Regions from separate parts of the Shewanella sp. Isolate7 genome, predicted to be linked through region 2. Evidence: predicted binding sites of a transcription regulator. Region 2 holds the regulator's gene; each other region holds the start of a gene.
What was found. The regulator sigma-54, encoded in region 2, starts transcription at its own class of promoters, with help from an activator protein. The targets are predictions, from matches to a motif close to GTTGGCACGNNNNTNGNNT.
Positions count from the first base shown of each region.

Region 1: a site for sigma-54 is predicted at 1,625-1,643, ahead of L1D47_RS08255 (P-II family nitrogen regulator). Genes of this name have one in related genera too.
Region 3: a site for sigma-54 is predicted at 2,286-2,304, ahead of flhA (flagellar biosynthesis protein FlhA). Genes of this name have one in related genera too.
Region 4: a site for sigma-54 is predicted at 1,816-1,834, ahead of flgF (flagellar basal-body rod protein FlgF). Genes of this name have one in related genera too.

Region 1 covers NZ_JAKEVJ010000025.1:63,831-68,030, forward strand. Annotated here, with positions in the region: gene L1D47_RS08250 (ammonium transporter) at 1-1,227, opposite strand, end outside; gene L1D47_RS08255 (P-II family nitrogen regulator) at 1,241-1,579, opposite strand; gene L1D47_RS08260 (hydrolase) at 1,832-2,374, shown strand; gene nrfA (ammonia-forming nitrite reductase cytochrome c552 subunit) at 2,433-3,833, opposite strand; gene narQ (nitrate/nitrite two-component system sensor histidine kinase NarQ) at 4,082-4,200, shown strand, end outside.
Region 2 covers NZ_JAKEVJ010000003.1:65,638-69,837, forward strand. Annotated here, with positions in the region: gene rapZ (RNase adapter RapZ) at 1-464, opposite strand, end outside; gene ptsN (PTS IIA-like nitrogen regulatory protein PtsN) at 461-904, opposite strand; gene hpf (ribosome hibernation promoting factor) at 907-1,194, opposite strand; gene L1D47_RS01385 (RNA polymerase factor sigma-54) at 1,225-2,712, opposite strand; gene lptB (LPS export ABC transporter ATP-binding protein) at 2,846-3,577, opposite strand; gene lptA (lipopolysaccharide transport periplasmic protein LptA) at 3,574-4,116, opposite strand; gene lptC (LPS export ABC transporter periplasmic protein LptC) at 4,103-4,200, opposite strand, start outside.
Region 3 covers NZ_JAKEVJ010000048.1:18,101-22,300, forward strand. Annotated here, with positions in the region: gene flhF (flagellar biosynthesis protein FlhF) at 1-137, opposite strand, end outside; gene flhA (flagellar biosynthesis protein FlhA) at 149-2,248, opposite strand; gene flhB (flagellar biosynthesis protein FlhB) at 2,563-3,696, opposite strand; gene fliR (flagellar biosynthetic protein FliR) at 3,696-4,200, opposite strand, start outside.
Region 4 covers NZ_JAKEVJ010000069.1:8,696-12,895, reverse strand. Annotated here, with positions in the region: gene flgH (flagellar basal body L-ring protein FlgH) at 1-186, opposite strand, end outside; gene flgG (flagellar basal-body rod protein FlgG) at 226-1,014, opposite strand; gene flgF (flagellar basal-body rod protein FlgF) at 1,025-1,768, opposite strand; gene flgE (flagellar hook protein FlgE) at 1,955-3,316, opposite strand; gene flgD (flagellar hook assembly protein FlgD) at 3,380-4,162, opposite strand; gene flgC (flagellar basal body rod protein FlgC) at 4,173-4,200, opposite strand, start outside.

The sequences.
Region 1 (4,200 bases), on a different contig from region 2:
AAACTCAGGATAGGCATCGATACCACAATCCGATGCGTCCATGCCGTTGTACTCTTCCTCTTCAGAGACACGGATACCCATGGTGACCTTGAGTAGATACCAGGCCGCAAAAGAAGCCGAGAACACCCAGGCGAAGATAACAGCCGCACCATAGAGCTGACCCAACAGCGTCGCATCGGCATTTGATAGTGGCACTAACACCAGACCAAACAGACCGGCAACACCGTGTACCGAAATCGCGCCGACAGGATCGTCAATCTTGATTCGATCGAACATCACGATAGAGAAGACCACCAGACCACCGGCTACCAGGCCGATAACCCCGGCCAGAGGCAGCGAAGGCGACAGCGGATCGGCGGTGATCGCCACCAGGCCCGCCAAGGCGCCGTTTAAGATCATGGTCAGATCCGCCTTACCCCATACCATCTTACAGACCACCAGGGCTGAGACGGCGCCGAACGCGGCTGCAGAGTTGGTGTTGACGAAGATCTTCGCCACCGCCGAGGCATTTTCGGCATCAGACACCAGTAGCTGAGAGCCACCGTTAAAGCCGAACCAACCCATCCACAGAATGAACATACCTAGGGTAGCCATCGGCAGGTTTGAACCTGGGATAGGGTTAACCTGACCGTTAGGGCCATACTTGCCCTTACGAGCGCCGAGCAACAAGACGCCTGAGATCGCCGCGGCTGCGCCCGCCATGTGCACTATGCCACTGCCGGCAAAGTCGACAAATCCCGCCTCTGAGAGGAAACCGCCACCCCAGGTCCAGTAACCCTCGATTGGATAGATAAGCCCTGTCATTACCACAGAGAAGATCAGGAAGGCCCACAGCTTCATACGCTCGGCAACGGCGCCAGAGACGATAGACATAGCCGTCGCCACAAATACCACCTGGAAGAAGAAATCCGACTCCAGCGCATGGTCGGCATCACTGGCCTGAGCACCAATGAGACTGGCGAACGAAGGCAACCAGCCGCCCTCGGCGTTATCCACATACATGATGTTGTAACCCACCACCAGATACATGATACAGGCGATAGAATAGAGACAGACGTTCTTGGTTAAGATCTCTGTGGTGTTCTTAGAGCGCACCAGGCCCGCTTCCAACATGGCAAAGCCCGCCGCCATCCACATCACCAGCGCGCCTGAGATCAAGAAATAAAAGGTGTCGAGCGCAAACCTCAACTCAGATACTGTCGCACCTAATTTTACTAACTCTTCCATTGGAATTTCCCCCTTAAAGTGCTTCGTTATCGAGTTCGCCGGTACGGATACGGATCACCTGATCGAGATCCGTCACAAAAATCTTGCCGTCGCCTATCTTGCCCGTGTGCGCCGCCGCCACGATGGACTCGATAAGGTGATCGACATTTTCAGCCTTAGTCGCGATATCCAGTTTGACCTTAGGCAGAAAATCTACCTGGTATTCGGCGCCACGATAGAGCTCAGTATGGCCTTTCTGACGTCCGAATCCCTTCACCTCGGTCACCGTCATCCCCTCAATCCCCAACCCTGCAATGGCTTCTCGCACATCATCGAGTTTGAATGGCTTGATTATTGCGCTGATTAATTTCATTACCGCCTCCGACTCATCTTAGTATTCTTGCTGATGCCAAAGGCAATTCAATCATCAGGCCAATATTACAAAGCCTTAACATTCATAAACTTAGTAATACAGGCTCACTTAGGGTTGAATACAAATGCACCAAATAGGTGCGGCTATGCATTGACTGCACAGAAATAGCGCAGCCAACTATTCGACTTATGACGGATTGGTAGAGGGGATTATCTGGGTATCATGGAGTCACCACCCATTGAGGAGCGCCCCATGTTAAAACCACAGGAATGTGTGCTGATCATCGTCGATGTTCAAGGAAAGCTGGCTACCCTGATGCACCAAGCCGAGGAACTTGAAACCCGGCTTATCACACTGATCAAGGCGGCCGAGCTGTTTGAGATCCCAGTCATCTGGCTCGAACAACTCCCCGATAAGCTAGGCGCCACCAGCCCGGCATTAGCTGCGCTACTTGCGCCTCACTATCAGCCTATCGCCAAGGCAACTTTTAGCGCCTGGCAAGCAGAGCCCTTCAGACAGGCATTGCGCCAGTATGACAGGCCCAAGGTGCTGCTCGCCGGTATAGAGACCCATATCTGCGTCTATCAGACCTGCCGGGATCTGCTGGATAACAGTTACGAGGTGCACCTGGCGACAGACGCCGTCTCCTCGCGAACACAAGCCAACAAAATCTTGGGCTGCGAGATGATGGCGCAGCACGGCGCGCTGTTGACCAACAGCGAATCTCTACTGTTCGAGCTGCAGGCTGAGGCCAGCGGCGACAGGTTCAAGGCCTTATTGAAGATGATTAAATAAGAGCAGACATAAAAAAGCCCCGGATGACCGGGGCTTTTACTATGCAGGGGGGGAGAAATTAGTAAGTTGCTTCGCGCTTCTTAGCTTCGGCATCCCACTTAGGAAGTACAGTCTTCTTGAACTCTTCCTTGTCGCCATTCAACTTCTTCATATCCATACCCAGTGCAGCTTGTGCCTTAGCCTTGGTAGAGACATCAGGGAAGGCGATAGGTTGCTTGACGCCTTTCTTCGCTAGCAGCTGAGCAAGCTTAACGCGAGCATCACCAGCCTTATCTACCGAGGTACCTAATATACGCAGTGCTTCATCAGCCGCGTGAGCCGCAACACCGTGAGAGGCAGTTGCATAGTCCCAGCGCCATTGTGAATGACGGATATCCATTAAGATAGGCTTCATTTCAGCTTCGGTTGCACCGGCATCCCAAGCAGCTTTAGCTTCGAAGTGTGCTTTAACTAACTGAGATTCAGCTCGTGCTTTAAGCTCAGCGACTTTCGCTTTACGTTCTTTAGTTAGGTTAACCATGAACTCTTTGCTTTGAGTATGACAAGTCGCACAAGTCTCTTCGAAGCGATCGAATGGATTACCTACCTTATGGTCTGTAAACTTACGGCCTTCAGCATTCTTCACTTTAGGCATGTGACAGTCGGTACAGGTCACATTGTTCTTACCGTGTACACCCAGCTGCCAAGTTTCATAACCTGGGTGCTGTGCTTTCAGCATAGGCGTCTTAGAAACAGCATGTGTCCAGTCTTTGAACTCCATGTTGTCGTAGTAGACTTCCATCTGCTCAACGGTTGTACCCATATCCCATGGGAATTTCACGAAGCCCTTACGATCTTTGGTCTTCTCGAAGTAGTACTCTACGTGACACTGGCCACAAACCATAGACTGCTTGTCTTTCTTAGAAGCCTTGTCAAACGGTGTGCCTAGTGTAGCCATTGCGCGCTCGGCGAATGGACGTGACATGCGTAGCTTAGAAGAGCCTTTCTCGTGACAGTCTGAACAACCGATAGTGTTAACGATTTCGGCGCCGCCTTTGTACCACTTACCAGTAAAGTAGCCATCTTCGCCCTGCTCTTCGATAACGCGCGGTACGTCTGGGCTCTTACAAGACCAACATGCCATCGGCATTGGACCATCTTCTGCAGACTTAGGCGCACCGGTACGCAGTGTATTGCGTACGTCAGTTACCGCATACATGTGACCACGTGGCGCATTGTAATCTTTCGCGAAACCATAACCTGCCCACAATACGACTAGGCTAGGAACCTCTTCAAGCATATCGACAACTTCTTTGCTTTCGGCAGTGTCATGCCAGCTGTTGTACTGCTTTGAAAACTTGTCTTTGTAGACTTCATTGCGTGGCTCGGTCTTGTCGCTTGCCATAACGCCGGTAGCCATCAGGCCAGCGGCGACCAAAGCACTCAGTGCAAAGGTTTTTGTTGTTAATGTTCTCACCATCTCATCTCCGTGTTACTTTTTTATAGTAGTCTTTAAAACCACAACATCTCCAGGGCCAAAGTTAGTCCCTTAACCCCGTTAAAAATATACCCCTTATGGGGTATCCGGGTTAAAACTTGAGGCAGATCATAATGTGAATGTGTTGTTGGTCACATTTTTACCACATTGTTAATTTTATCAGCGATTGCTAAACAAGTATGATAGTCCAAATTTCCGATTTTTTCCTATTATTTAATGAGTTCTAATACATGAAGAAAGGTAGTCTTACCTCCACCATCTTAAGGTTAATGCTGGCCTTAATTTTACTTTCCAGTGGACTTGCCACCTTCGCCATAGCTAATTTGGCTTATAGCCTGGGAGATGCCAG
Region 2 (4,200 bases):
GTGCCAAGCAGGATCTCGCGAACCTTGTCGCTTAGCTCATAGATGTTGAGGTTGGAGGTATCTATGTAGTGATCCACCAGTTTAGCGATGGGATCCAGTAACTTACCTTCGAGCTGTATCGCCTCCTTGAGGGAGACCTTAGAGCGTGACAGCGGGTGTAGTCTGCGGGTCTCGCTATAGCGCTTGAGCAGCACGCTGTCGCTGGAGTTCAGGAAGAAACTTAAGATTTCGGTATCTTTGGGAAGCTTGGCCAGCTGCTTTTCCAGCTGGATCTCTTCGCTCGGCATATTGCGCACGTCGACACTGATGGCCACGAGATCGTTGCGTCCCTTGAGCTGCTCCAGCAGGGACTCCATCATCTGCAGTGGCAGATTATCGACACAGTAATAGCCTAGATCTTCTAAGACCCTAAGCGCGACGGATTTTCCCGATCCTGAGCGTCCTGATACCAAAACCAATTTCATTGGGTGATCACCTGATAGAGTTCGGATTCATCTTGGGTCTTTCTTAGCTGCTTAATGATCGCCTTATCATTGAGCTTCTCGGCCATGGCGGCCAGGGTGCTAAGATGTTGCTCGCATTGATCTGCGGGCACTAATAATGCAAAAAGGATATCGACGGGCTGATTGTCAATGGCATCGAATGCGATTGGTTCAGCACATTTCACCAGTACGGCCACGGGTTGATCTATGTTGGTCAGCCGCCCGTGAGGAATCGCGATACCATTGCCTATACCTGTGCTGCCCATTTTCTCTCGAGCCAGAAGGCTTTCAAAAATTTCTTGAGAGGAGAGGGTAGGGTACTGGACAGCGGCTAAGTCGCTGATAAGCTCCAGTACCTTTTTCTTACTGCCCGGAGTGGCGCAGGTGGTGCACTCCGGCCGCAGGATGGTACTCAGTTCCATCGTTAATGTTTAGTAAGCTTCTCTTTGTGTTTAATGACCTGACGATCGAGTTTGTCAATCAGGGAGTCTATCGCGGCATACATGTCCGCATGTTCGGATGTTGCGAACACTTCTCCGCCGCGGAGATGTAACTTTGCCTCAACCTTCTGTTGCAACTTTTCGACATTTAATACAACGTGCACATTATTGATCTGATCGAAATGACGTTCAAGCTTTGTGAATTTCTCTTCGATGTAGCTTCGTAGAGATTGGGTGATCTCGATATGGTGCCCAGTCAGGTTTATTTGCATAAAGATAGTCCTCCAGTTTCCAGGTTTGTTTTATAAGCTCTTGCGCTGATTCGACGGCGGTATCAGCATCGCTTCGCGATACTTGGCAATGGTGCGTCTAGCTACCTTGATACCCTGTTCGGCCAAGAGTTGAGCCATCTTGCTGTCGCTCAATGGCTTTTTCTGGTTTTCCGCAGCAACCAGCTTCTTGATGAAGGCGCGTATTGCTGTTGAAGAGCACTCTCCGCCATCGTCGGTACCGACGTGACTGGAGAAGAAGTATTTGAGTTCGAAGATCCCTCTCGGGGTATGCATATATTTTTGTGTGGTCACACGTGAGATGGTGGACTCGTGCATCTCCACCGCCTCGGCAATGTCGTTCAGTACCATGGGCTTCATCGCCTCTTCACCAAATTCGAAGAAGCCTTGTTGGAAGTCGACGATACAGTTGGTCACCTTGAGCAGGGTCTCGTTGCGGCTCTCCAGGCTCTTAAGGAACCATTTGGCTTCCTGCAGGTGGCCACGAATAAACTGGCCATCCGCCTGGCTCTTGGTGCTGCGCGCCATGGCGGCATACTGCTGATTGACGTTGATCTTGGGCATGCTGTCGGGATTAAGCTCGACCACCCAGCGCCCCTTCTTCTTGGTGACGGTCACATCCGGGATCACATACTCGTCGCGGCTGGCGGTGATGGCGAGACCGGGACGGGGATTGAGTGTCTGGATCAGGGCGATGGCATCCCTTAGGTCATCTTCTTTGAGCTTGGTCTTGCGCATCAACAGACGGAAGTCGCGGCCGGCGATGAGATCCAGATGTTCCTTGATCAGCATGCGGGCGTTGGCGATGTGCGGCGTGTCGTCGCTGTATTGGGCGAGCTGAATCGTCAGGCATTCGCTGAGATCCCTCGCCGCCACGCCGATGGGATCGAAGTGTTGTACCCGCTTGAGTACAGCCTCGACCTCGTCGAGTTCGATCTCAGGATCGCCCATGGCTTCGAGAATATCTTCACAGGTCTGGGTCAGGTAACCACGCTCGTCGATGGCATCTATGATGGCGGTGGCGATGGCCAGATCGTTATCGGAAAAGGGGGTCAGGTTCTTCTGCCACTCAAGGTGTTCATACAGGCCTTCGCTGGTTTCACCCTGAAAAGGCATGTCGTCGTCACGCATGGCGCCCGAGCTGGAGTTGGGCGAGGCGGTATAGACCTCGTCCCAGGTGGTATCGACCGGCAGCTCGTCTGGCATGGAGTCCTGGGTCAGGGCGTCAGAGGTCTCGACACCTGAATTATCCTGGCTCGAATCCAGCTCTATCTTGTCGTCGTACTTGTTATCGAAGTTGTCGCTGACGGTATCATCTTGCAGCTCGACATTGGCGCTCTCCTGCTCTTCGTCCAACTCCAGTAGCGGGTTAGATTCTAATGCCTGCTGGATCTCCTGCTGCAACTCTAATGACGACAACTGCAACAGACGAATGGCCTGTTGTAGCTGGGGCGTCATGGTGAGATGCTGACCCATTTTGAGCTGAAGTGACGCTTTCATCGTACTGCTATTCCCTTGTTTCTAATTATAAAATGAGAAAGCTCTGGCTATATGTGCCGGACAAATATATCGAATAGTCGCTAAGGCCACAATCTAAGATAGGTTTTTCTGTGTGGCCCCGTTATAAGATTAACTATAGCTTGAATTGTTCACCTAAGTACACTGCTCGTACTTGCTGGTTGTCTAAGATTTCGGCGGGTGTGCCTTCGGCGATCAGATTACCATGGCTGACGATATAGGCTTTCTCACAGACATCTAGTGTTTCGCGCACATTATGGTCGGTGATCAACACCCCCAGGCCACGATTCTTAAGCTGCTCGATGATCTTCTTGATGTCGATGACCGAGATGGGATCGACCCCGGCGAAAGGCTCGTCGAGAAGAATAAACTTAGGGTTGGCGGCCAGCGCCCTGGCGATCTCTACCCGGCGACGTTCACCACCTGAGAGTGCCATGCCGTGGCTGTCACGGATGTGGGTGATATGGAACTCTTCCAGCAGGTGTTCCAGTTCCTCTTCGCGGCCGTCGTTGTTCAGATCGCTGCGGGTCTGCAGTACGGCCATGATGTTGTCGCGTACCGAGAGCTTACGAAAGATGCTGGCTTCCTGAGGCAGATAACCTATGCCCTTGCGGGCGCGCAGGTGCATGGGATCCAGCGTCAGGTCGTCATCGTCGATAAAGATGCGGCCCTTGTCGCTCTGCACCAATCCGACGACCATGTAGAAGGTGGTGGTCTTGCCGGCGCCGTTTGGCCCCAGCAGGCCGACGATCTGCCCGGTCTTGACCGTGAGGCTCACGTCTTGGACAACGGCACGACTCTTATAGCTCTTGGCGAGGTTCTCCGCCTTCAAGGTTAGGTGTGTCATTGCTTTTCCTGTTTGGGCTGTTCGGGTTTCTGTTCTGGCTGGATCTGCTCCTGATAGTTCTCAGGCTGAATGATGGTGATCACTCTGTCTTTGCCGCTGCTCTCGGCGATCAGCTGTTGCTGCTCTATGTTGTAGCGGATCTGCGAACCTGTGACCTGGCTGCCTTCCTGTTCCAGGGTGGCGTCGCCGATCAGTGTCAGGGTGCGGCTGGAAAGCTCGTAGCGTATCTCCTTGGCACTGGCAGATGCTGGGCGGCCATCTTCCATCACCTGAGAGTAGGTGGCTGGGTTGCCGGTGGCGATGAGGATCTTGCCGCTATTCTTCTCTTTGCTGAAGGCGCGCAGCTTACTGGCCAAAATCTTGATTGAGCCTTGTGTGACTTCTACCGGACCGTGGAAGATGATCTGGTTGTTCTTGATGTCGGCTTCCTGGCTGGCGGCAGAGATCTTAACCTCTTGCAGCAGGTCGTTTACCTCGGCGTGGGCGCCAATACTGACCAGGGACAGCAGGCCAGCAAGAATAAGGCTATTTAGTTTCATATGTTCCTTCTACCTGACTCGTCAGTCGTATATTTTGTGCGTTGAGATCGGCATATAAGCCTTCCCCGGTAATGAGGAAATCTT
Region 3 (4,200 bases), on a different contig from region 2:
TAGTCGACCGCGGCCACAATCTCTATGCCGCCGGTGACTTTTTTATTGGACATGATCACCGCATCCGAGCCTAAAGTCTCTTTTACCTGGGCCAATGCAGAGCGCATATCTTTCGCCAAAAAACGTTTAATTTTCACTTAAATACCCTCTACTGGCCGACCGCCGATACGATGCGAATTTGTTTCTCATCGGGTACCTCTTGGTAAGAGATCACCCTTAGATTTGGAATCGTATGTTTAACAAAACGCGACAGCGTCGAACGTAACATACCCGAAGTCAGTAGGATGGCTGGCTGACCCACCATCTCCTGACGCTGGGATGCGTCGAGTAACGACTTTTGCATCCTCTCGGCAAGGCTAGGTTCGATATTCGGCCCCTCGCCTCCCGTTGCCTGCATAGACTGATGCAACATCTGTTCCAATTCAGGCGCCAAAGTAATGACAGGAATTTCCGGCTCTGGCCCGCTTATTTCTTGTACAATCATGCGTTTAAGCGCAATACGTACGGCGGCGGTGAGCACTTCGGTATCGTTACTCTTAGGCCCGTACTCGAGTAGCGTCTGAACGATTGTCTTAAGATCGCGAATGGAGACGCCTTCATTAAGCAGGTTCTGCATCACCTTGACCACAGTGCCCAGCGGCAAGACATCGGGAATAAAGCCGCTGACCAGCTTAGGCGAATGCTTGGCCAGCATATCCATCAGCTGCTGCACCTCTTCGTAACCCAGCAGCTTAGAGGCATTGTTGGTCAATAGCTGACTCAGGTGAGTGGCTACTACCGTGGCGGCATCAACGACCGTATAGCCTAAGGTCTGAGCGTGTTCTCTTAGCTCAGGTGCTATCCATACCGCCTCAAGTCCGAAGGCCGGGTCTGTGGTCTCGACGCCATCCAGCTTGCCGTAGACCTGGCCAGGGTTGATGGCCAGCTCACAGTCGTGACGAATATCCGCCTCGCCGGAGGCCACCCCCATCAGCGAGATGCGATAGGTGTTTGGCGCAAGGTCTAAGTTATCGCGAATATGCACCGCGGGTACCAGGAAGCCCAGCTCCTGAGACAGCTTCTTACGTACGCCCTTGATGCGGCCGAGTAGCTCACCACCCTGGCCCTTGTCCACCAGAGGGATCAGGCGATAGCCCACCTCCAGGCCGATGGTATCGACCTGCTGCACATCATCCCAGCTAAGCTCTTTGGACTTGGCATCACCCGGGGTTGCCGGCGAGGTCTTGGCGATCTCCAGGGCACGCTGCCTATCGAGATCTTTCTTACGATGCAGAAAATAGGCGCCCGCTGCGGTAATGATGCCGAAGGTTAAGAAGGCAAAATGAGGCATACCAGGCACGATACCCATGATCAGCAGCACGCCGGCGGCGATGGCCAGTGATTTGGGATTGTCGAACATCTGACTCATCACCATCTGACCCATGTCGCCAGATTCGTTTTGACGAGTCACCATCAAGGCCGCGGCGATGGAGAGCAAGAGGCCAGGGATCTGCGCCACCAAGCCATCACCGATAGTCAGCAAGGTGTAGATCTCGACCGCAGAGGAGAAGTCCAGGCCGTGCTGGGCCATACCTATGACGAAACCACCCAGGATGTTGATCACCAGAATCATGATGCCCGCGATCGCATCCCCTTTTACAAACTTAGAGGCACCGTCCATCGCGCCGTAGAAGTCGGCTTCCTTGGTCACTTCGGCGCGGCGAATACGCGCCTGATCTTGGTTAAGGACCCCGGCATTAAGGTCGGCATCGATAGCCATCTGCTTACCAGGCATGGCATCTAGGGTAAAGCGGGCACTCACCTCTGAGATACGTCCTGCACCCTTGGTCACCACGGCGAAGTTAATGATGATCAGGATAAGAAACACCACCAGACCCACGGCATAGTTACCGCCGATTACCACCGAGCCAAAGGCTTCGATCACCTTACCCGCGGCGTCACCACCGTTATGACCCTCGAGCAATACGATACGGGTCGAGGCGACGTTAAGCGCCAAACGCAGCAGGGTGGCGACAAGCAGAACCGTTGGGAAAGCGGCAAAGTCTAAGGGGCGATCGGTATAGATGGCGACCAGCAGGACGACCAGCGCTAACGCGATATTAAAGGAGAACAGGATATCCAGCAGAAAGGCTGGCATGGGCAAGACGATCATCGCCAGCGCCGCAAGTACCAAGATAGGTGTGCCTATCCCTTTGAAGTTGGCGGGTTTTACCTGTTTTAGTTGACCTAAGCTTGCTTTCAAATCCATCAATCTAGCGCCTGAACTTTGACATCTAGCTAGGATTCAGCAAAAAGTACGCCAACTTAAGGCGCTCTCGGCCAGCTTTAATACCAATCACAGTAAACATGTGATCAGAAATAGCGCAGGAAAAACGCTTGAGAACAAAGCAGGATTTTTAGATAAGTAGTTATTCTACAATTAAAAATACTAATACAGTTATCGAGCGTTTTAACAAGCTAGAATGATCAATTATTTATTACGATTGGTATAACACAAGTGAATAACATTCGCTCAAACAACGGACAAGGCGATGAGCAGCAAGGCGAGAATCTTCTTGAACTTTAGTACTTTAACTCGTCGGGGATAGGCTGATTGACAGGGATAGGCGTTGGCCGCTTACCGCCTTTTTGCTGATACTGACGCAGCTGGAAGACATAGGCCAGTACCTGGGCAACGGCAGTAAACAGGCCCTCGGGGATCTCCTGATCTATCTTGGTGGTGTGATAGATGGCCCTGGCCAGTGGCGGCGCAGAGACGATGGCCACGTCATGTTCACGGGCGATCTCACGTATCTTAAAAGCCACATCATCCACCCCTTTGGCGAGCACATAGGGCGCGGCGGCCTTGGTCACATCATATTTTACCGCCACCGCATAGTGCTCGGGGTTGACCACAATCACGTCGGCATTGGGCACCTCGGCCATCATGCGCCGCTGCGCCATCTCACGCTGCATCTGACGCACCCTGCCCTTCACCTCGGGCTGGCCCTCGGTATCTTTATACTCGTCCTTGATCTCCTGCTTGGTCATCCGCAGCTGTTTGTTATGGTTCCAGATCTGAAACGGCACGTCGATCACCACAATAATCACGGTAGAGGAGCAGAGCACGATAAACATCCACACCAGCAGATCCAGTGCGTTATAGACGTTGCCCGGCAGGTGTCCCTGGGACAGGGTAAGAATATCGGTAAAGTAATAACTGAGCAGCAGATAGGCCATCAGGGCCACCACGGAGAACTTGGCGATCCCCTTAGTTAGCTCCACCAAGGCCTGCACCCCAAACATGCGCTTAAAGCCACTGATGGGGTTCATCTTGTTGCCCTTCGGCATGAAAGCCTTGGCCGAGAAGGTGATGCCGCCGAGCACAACATTCCCCAGGAAGGCAACAAAGGCGAGAAACAGCACGAAGCTGGCCATAGGGATCGCCAGCTCGCTGAAGACCATCATCCAGATGTTGAACATGCTGTTGGTGTCGTAGATCTCCGGTCTGCTCATGGTAAACAGATTCGTCATCACGCTCATCAATGACTGCCCCAGGCTCGGCCCAATAACGGCAAAGCCCACCGCCGCCGACATCAGCACGGCAGAGGTGCCCAGCTCCTTAGATCGGGCGACCTGCCCCTTCTCTCGCGCCTGTTCGCGTCGCCTGGGGGTCGCCTCTTCGGTCTTCTCCTGACTGGTATCGTTATCGGCCATCAGAAACTCCTAGCCGTACTACATTGCAGCTGCACCAGATCGCACAGCAACAACTGGGCCGAACGCCAGACCTCGTCGAAATGCGCCATGATAGGCGTCAGGGTCAACCAGAGAATAATCAAACCACTCACCATGGTCACGGGAAAACCGATGGCGAAGATGTTAAGTTGCGGCGAGGCGCGGGTCATCACCCCAAAAGAGAGGTTAATCAGCAAGAGCGCAACGATCGCCGAGATAGACATGGTCAGCGCCGCGCCGAACATATAGGCGCCCCACTCTGCCAGGCGCCGATAGCTGGCGATGCTGATCCCCTGCATCGACACGGGAATGGTATCGAAGCTCGCCACCAGCATGCGGATCATCACCAGGTGACCATCCACAGCGAGAAAGATCATGGTGGTCAGCAGCAAGAAGAAGTTACCGATAACCGGGGTCTGCTGCCCCGAGCCGGGATCCACCATGGAGGCAAAACCTAGGCTGGTCTGCATGCCGATGATCTGGCCG
Region 4 (4,200 bases), on a different contig from region 2:
CTTGATGTCCGAATAGAGGCTTGAGGCCTGGCTGTCCTGATACATGGAGCCCGTGGCGGCGATCTTGGTCGGCGGCGCCTCGGGATACACGGGAGCATAATAGGGATCGTCGGCGATCGGCTTCTGGTTGGTTGAGGCACAGCCCACCAACGCCAGCGCGACCACTAAGACGAATGACCTAGCCATATCAAACTTAGTCAATTCAAACTTAGTCATATCAAACCTCTACAAATTCTGATTGACGTAAGAGAGCATCTGGTCGACGGCCGAGATCACCTTAGAGTTCATTTCGTAGATACGCTGACTCTCGATCAGGTTCACCAGCTCTTCGGTCACGTTAACGTTAGAGGTTTCGAGCGCCCCCTGACGAATGGCGCCCATACCATCCAGTGATGCCGTGCCCTGAATAGGCGTGCCGCTGGCACCGGTTTCCAGATAGAGGTTCTGCCCCATAGGGTCCAGGCCGCTCGGATTGATAAAGTCTGACATGCTCAGCTGGCCTACCACCTGGTTTTCCGCCGCGCCTGGGGTCTTTACCGACACCTCACCTTCTGCAGAGACGGTGATGCTAGTGGCATCATCTGGGATGGTGATGGCAGGCTGCAGCACATAACCCGAGCCTGGGGTCACTATCTGCCCGGTATCGTCCAGGGTAAATTGACCGTTACGGGTATAGGCAGTGGTACCGTCGGGCAGCTGCACCTCGAAGAAACCCGGACCTTCGATCATCAGATCCAGTGAGTTATCTGTGGTCAGCATATTGCCCTGGGTGAACATCTTCTGAGTCGCCACCACCTTGGTCCCCGCACCTATGTTCAGGCCGTTGGGTAGCTTAGTATTAGAGGCGCTGATCCCCCCCGCCTGGTTGACGGTTTGATAGAGCAGGTCTTCGAAGACGGCTCGGCTCTTCTTGTATCCAACTGTGCTCGCGTTCGCCACATTGTTGGAGATCACCGAGATATCTGTTTGCTGGGCATCTAAGCCAGTCTTACTAATCCATAACGCCGGATGCATAATCTATCTCCTAACTAATGCGCATTAATGACGAAGAGGCTTGATCCATCTCTTCGGCGGTTTTCATCATCTTGACCTGCATCTCAAACTGACGCTGCAGATCGATTAAAGAGACCATCTCGTCGACGGCATTGACATTGCTGCCCTCAATAGCCCCACTCTCCACGGCAACATTGGGATCGGCCGCGGCATTCACGCCAGACATTTGACGGAACAGACCGTCCTCTCCACGCATCAGGTTTTGATTGCCAGGGTTGACTAACTTGATGCGGCCAACTTCCTCGATCACCTCGGCGGTAGAGCCAAGCGGTCTGACCGAGATGGTGCCATCTTGGGCAATCTCGACCTTCTCGATAGGAAGCGGTAATACGATGGGACCGGCATCTCCCATAATGGGGTTGCCTCTATCATTTCGCAGCAGACCCGAGGTATCGAAACTCAAGCTGCCTGAGCGGGTGTAGGCTTCGCTACCATCGACGGCCTGTACGGCTATCCAACCATCACCCTTCACCGCGATATCGAGATCCCGGCCCGTGGTCTTGATAGGGCCGGCGGCAAAGTTGGCCGACGGGTTCTCTGTCATGGAAAACACACGCGTCGGCAAGCCTTCGCCAAAGGCCTGCATTGATCTGGCCTGCTCAAGATCCGACTTGAAGCCGTCGGTATTGGCGTTGGCAAGGTTGTTGGCACGCACTGCCAGCGAATGCATATTCTGCTTGGCGCCACTCATGGCGACATAGAGTAATTTATCCACTTGCTGCTCCGTCAATGTTTCAACTAAAACTGTCTAATAACAGAACAAAGCAAACATCATGCCAAGCAATGGATTTGGTTAGACTGCTTAAATCAAGCAGATAGAAATGAAGCGAAGGGAGGAAAAGCTAAGCGGCAAGTGAAGCGGAAATGTGTTGCCGCTTGGGCAACACATTTCACTAAGGGATTAACGGATCTGCAGTACCGTCTGCTGCAGGGTATTGTTAACCTCCAGCGTACGCGAGTTAGCTTGGAAGTTACGCTGGGCCGAGATAAGGTCCACCAGCTCTGTGGTCAGATCCACGTTTGACTGCTCAAGCGCCGAGGAACGAATGCTACCGAAGGTACCGCTGTTGGCTTCACCTGCCAGTGCCGGACCAGAATCCAGGCTCTCCTTCCAAGCAGTATTACCCACCTGAGTCAGTCCCTGCTCGTTTGAGAAGCGCGCCAAGGCGACACGGGCCAGCGGTACGGTTGAGCCATTGCTGTAGCTGGCGTTGATCAAACCATCGGCGCCCACTTCCACGTTAGTCAGACGACCAACGGTAGTACCGTCCTGACTCAGCTCGGTCACCTCGAACGGTGAAGCGTACTGGGTCGGGCTGTTGAAGTTGAGGGTTAGCGTCTGGCTGCCGTCTGTACCAGGGCCTAACACGTTGGCGCCACTGACCCCGAGCGTCTCTGTAGTGATCACCGCAGGATCACTACCTATATAGGCACCAGTGTCGTTGAACGACAGCACTGAGCCCTTCCAGCCGCTGGAATTAACCGCCGTGCCGGACGAGTCGGCCACACCGTCACCCGTGGTATCGCGACCATAGGTGCCCGCGGCGCCTGCAAGATCGACCTGCTTACCGTCTACCGCGTAGAAGGCCACCCAGTTACTGGTGCCGGTATAGGCCGCCTGGGGTGGGCGCACGAAATAGGTGGTCAGGATATGGGGCTCACCTAGCGAGTCATACATGGTGACCGAGGTCGAATTGTTGTAGGTGTCTGGGTCGTTCGGATTAAAGTTAGCTGGATCTAGAGTAGACTCACCCGCATTGAGGTTCATCTGAATGCCGATGTTGTCGGTTTTCTGCGGGCTACCCGCGGTATCGGGGATCTTCACCGGCTGAGTGGTGGTGAGGCTCACCGAGGTCGAGTTACCATCCTTATCGACTGGGAAGGTCTGCAGATAGGCACCGGCCGAGTTAACCAAGTAGCTGTCGGCGTCCACCTTAAAGGCACCGGCGCGAGTGTAGGAGAGATCTTGCGAGCCCACTTCTGATGAGGTGACAAAGAAACCACCGCCATTGATCGCCATATCCAGCGCATTGCTGGTAAATTGCAGACTGCCCTGCTGGAACTGCTGAGCCACCTGGGCTGTGGTCACACCGCCACCGACTGTGGTCTTGCTGTTGGCAAAAATAGAACTGGCATACACGTCGGCGAACTCGGCGCGCGACTCCTTAAAGCCTGTGGTGTTCACGTTGGCGATGTTATTCGCCGTGGTATTGAGATCTTTTTGCGCCGCCGCGATACCACTCAATGCAATGTTAAATGACATAAATCACCTCACTAAAAATTTGTTATCTGTTCTGGACCTAAATGCCCTAACGCTCTGCTTTGTCTAGGTTTCAGACACGGCCAGAACATCACCGAGTTTGATACCGCCTATGCCTCTCAAGTTGAGAATCGCGCCGGTACTTGCCGTCCCCAGCGAAACACTCGTCACGTGAGCGTAGGTCGATACGGCTAAATCTTCACTCTTACCATCGACTTTGCCCGATGCCTTGATGGAATAATTACCGCTGGCAACGGGTTCCCCATCCTTATCCAGTCCATCCCAGGCCACATCGATGTTGCCGCCATCACTGCCGTCGACGGTGAAGGTCTTAACCAACTGCCCCTTCTCATCTTCGATGCGTACCGTGATCGACTCGATAGGCTCTGGCGTACTGATCACCCCTTTCAGCACAGGCTCTTCCGCCGAAATATGCCCGGTATCCGATGGGATCAACACCTTCTGTCCTACTAGTCCCGAGGCCTGCAACGCCTGACTCGAGGTCATCACAGTATTAAGATTGACGATCTCCTCGTTGAGCTTAGTGATGCCGTCCACGGTAGAGAAGGATGCCATCTGAGCGATCATCTGGTCGTTATCCACCGGCTTAAACGGATCTTGCATCGACAACTGCTGACTGAGTAAGGAGAAGAAATCCTCCTGGGTCAGCTCCTGGCTCTTGGCCTCAGGAATCGACGACTCCTCTTGCAGGCGCATGCTGTCGAGAAAAGGATTTCCCGTGGTCTGGGTGGTTGCCTGACTACTGGAAGCCTGAGGCGCCACCGTCTTGGCGCTCTGGGTCGAACTGTTTGGCGCAACCTGAGTATTTAATGGATTAACTAGGCTCACGACTTACCCCCTAGGAATTGCCAATGCGTAAGGTTTGC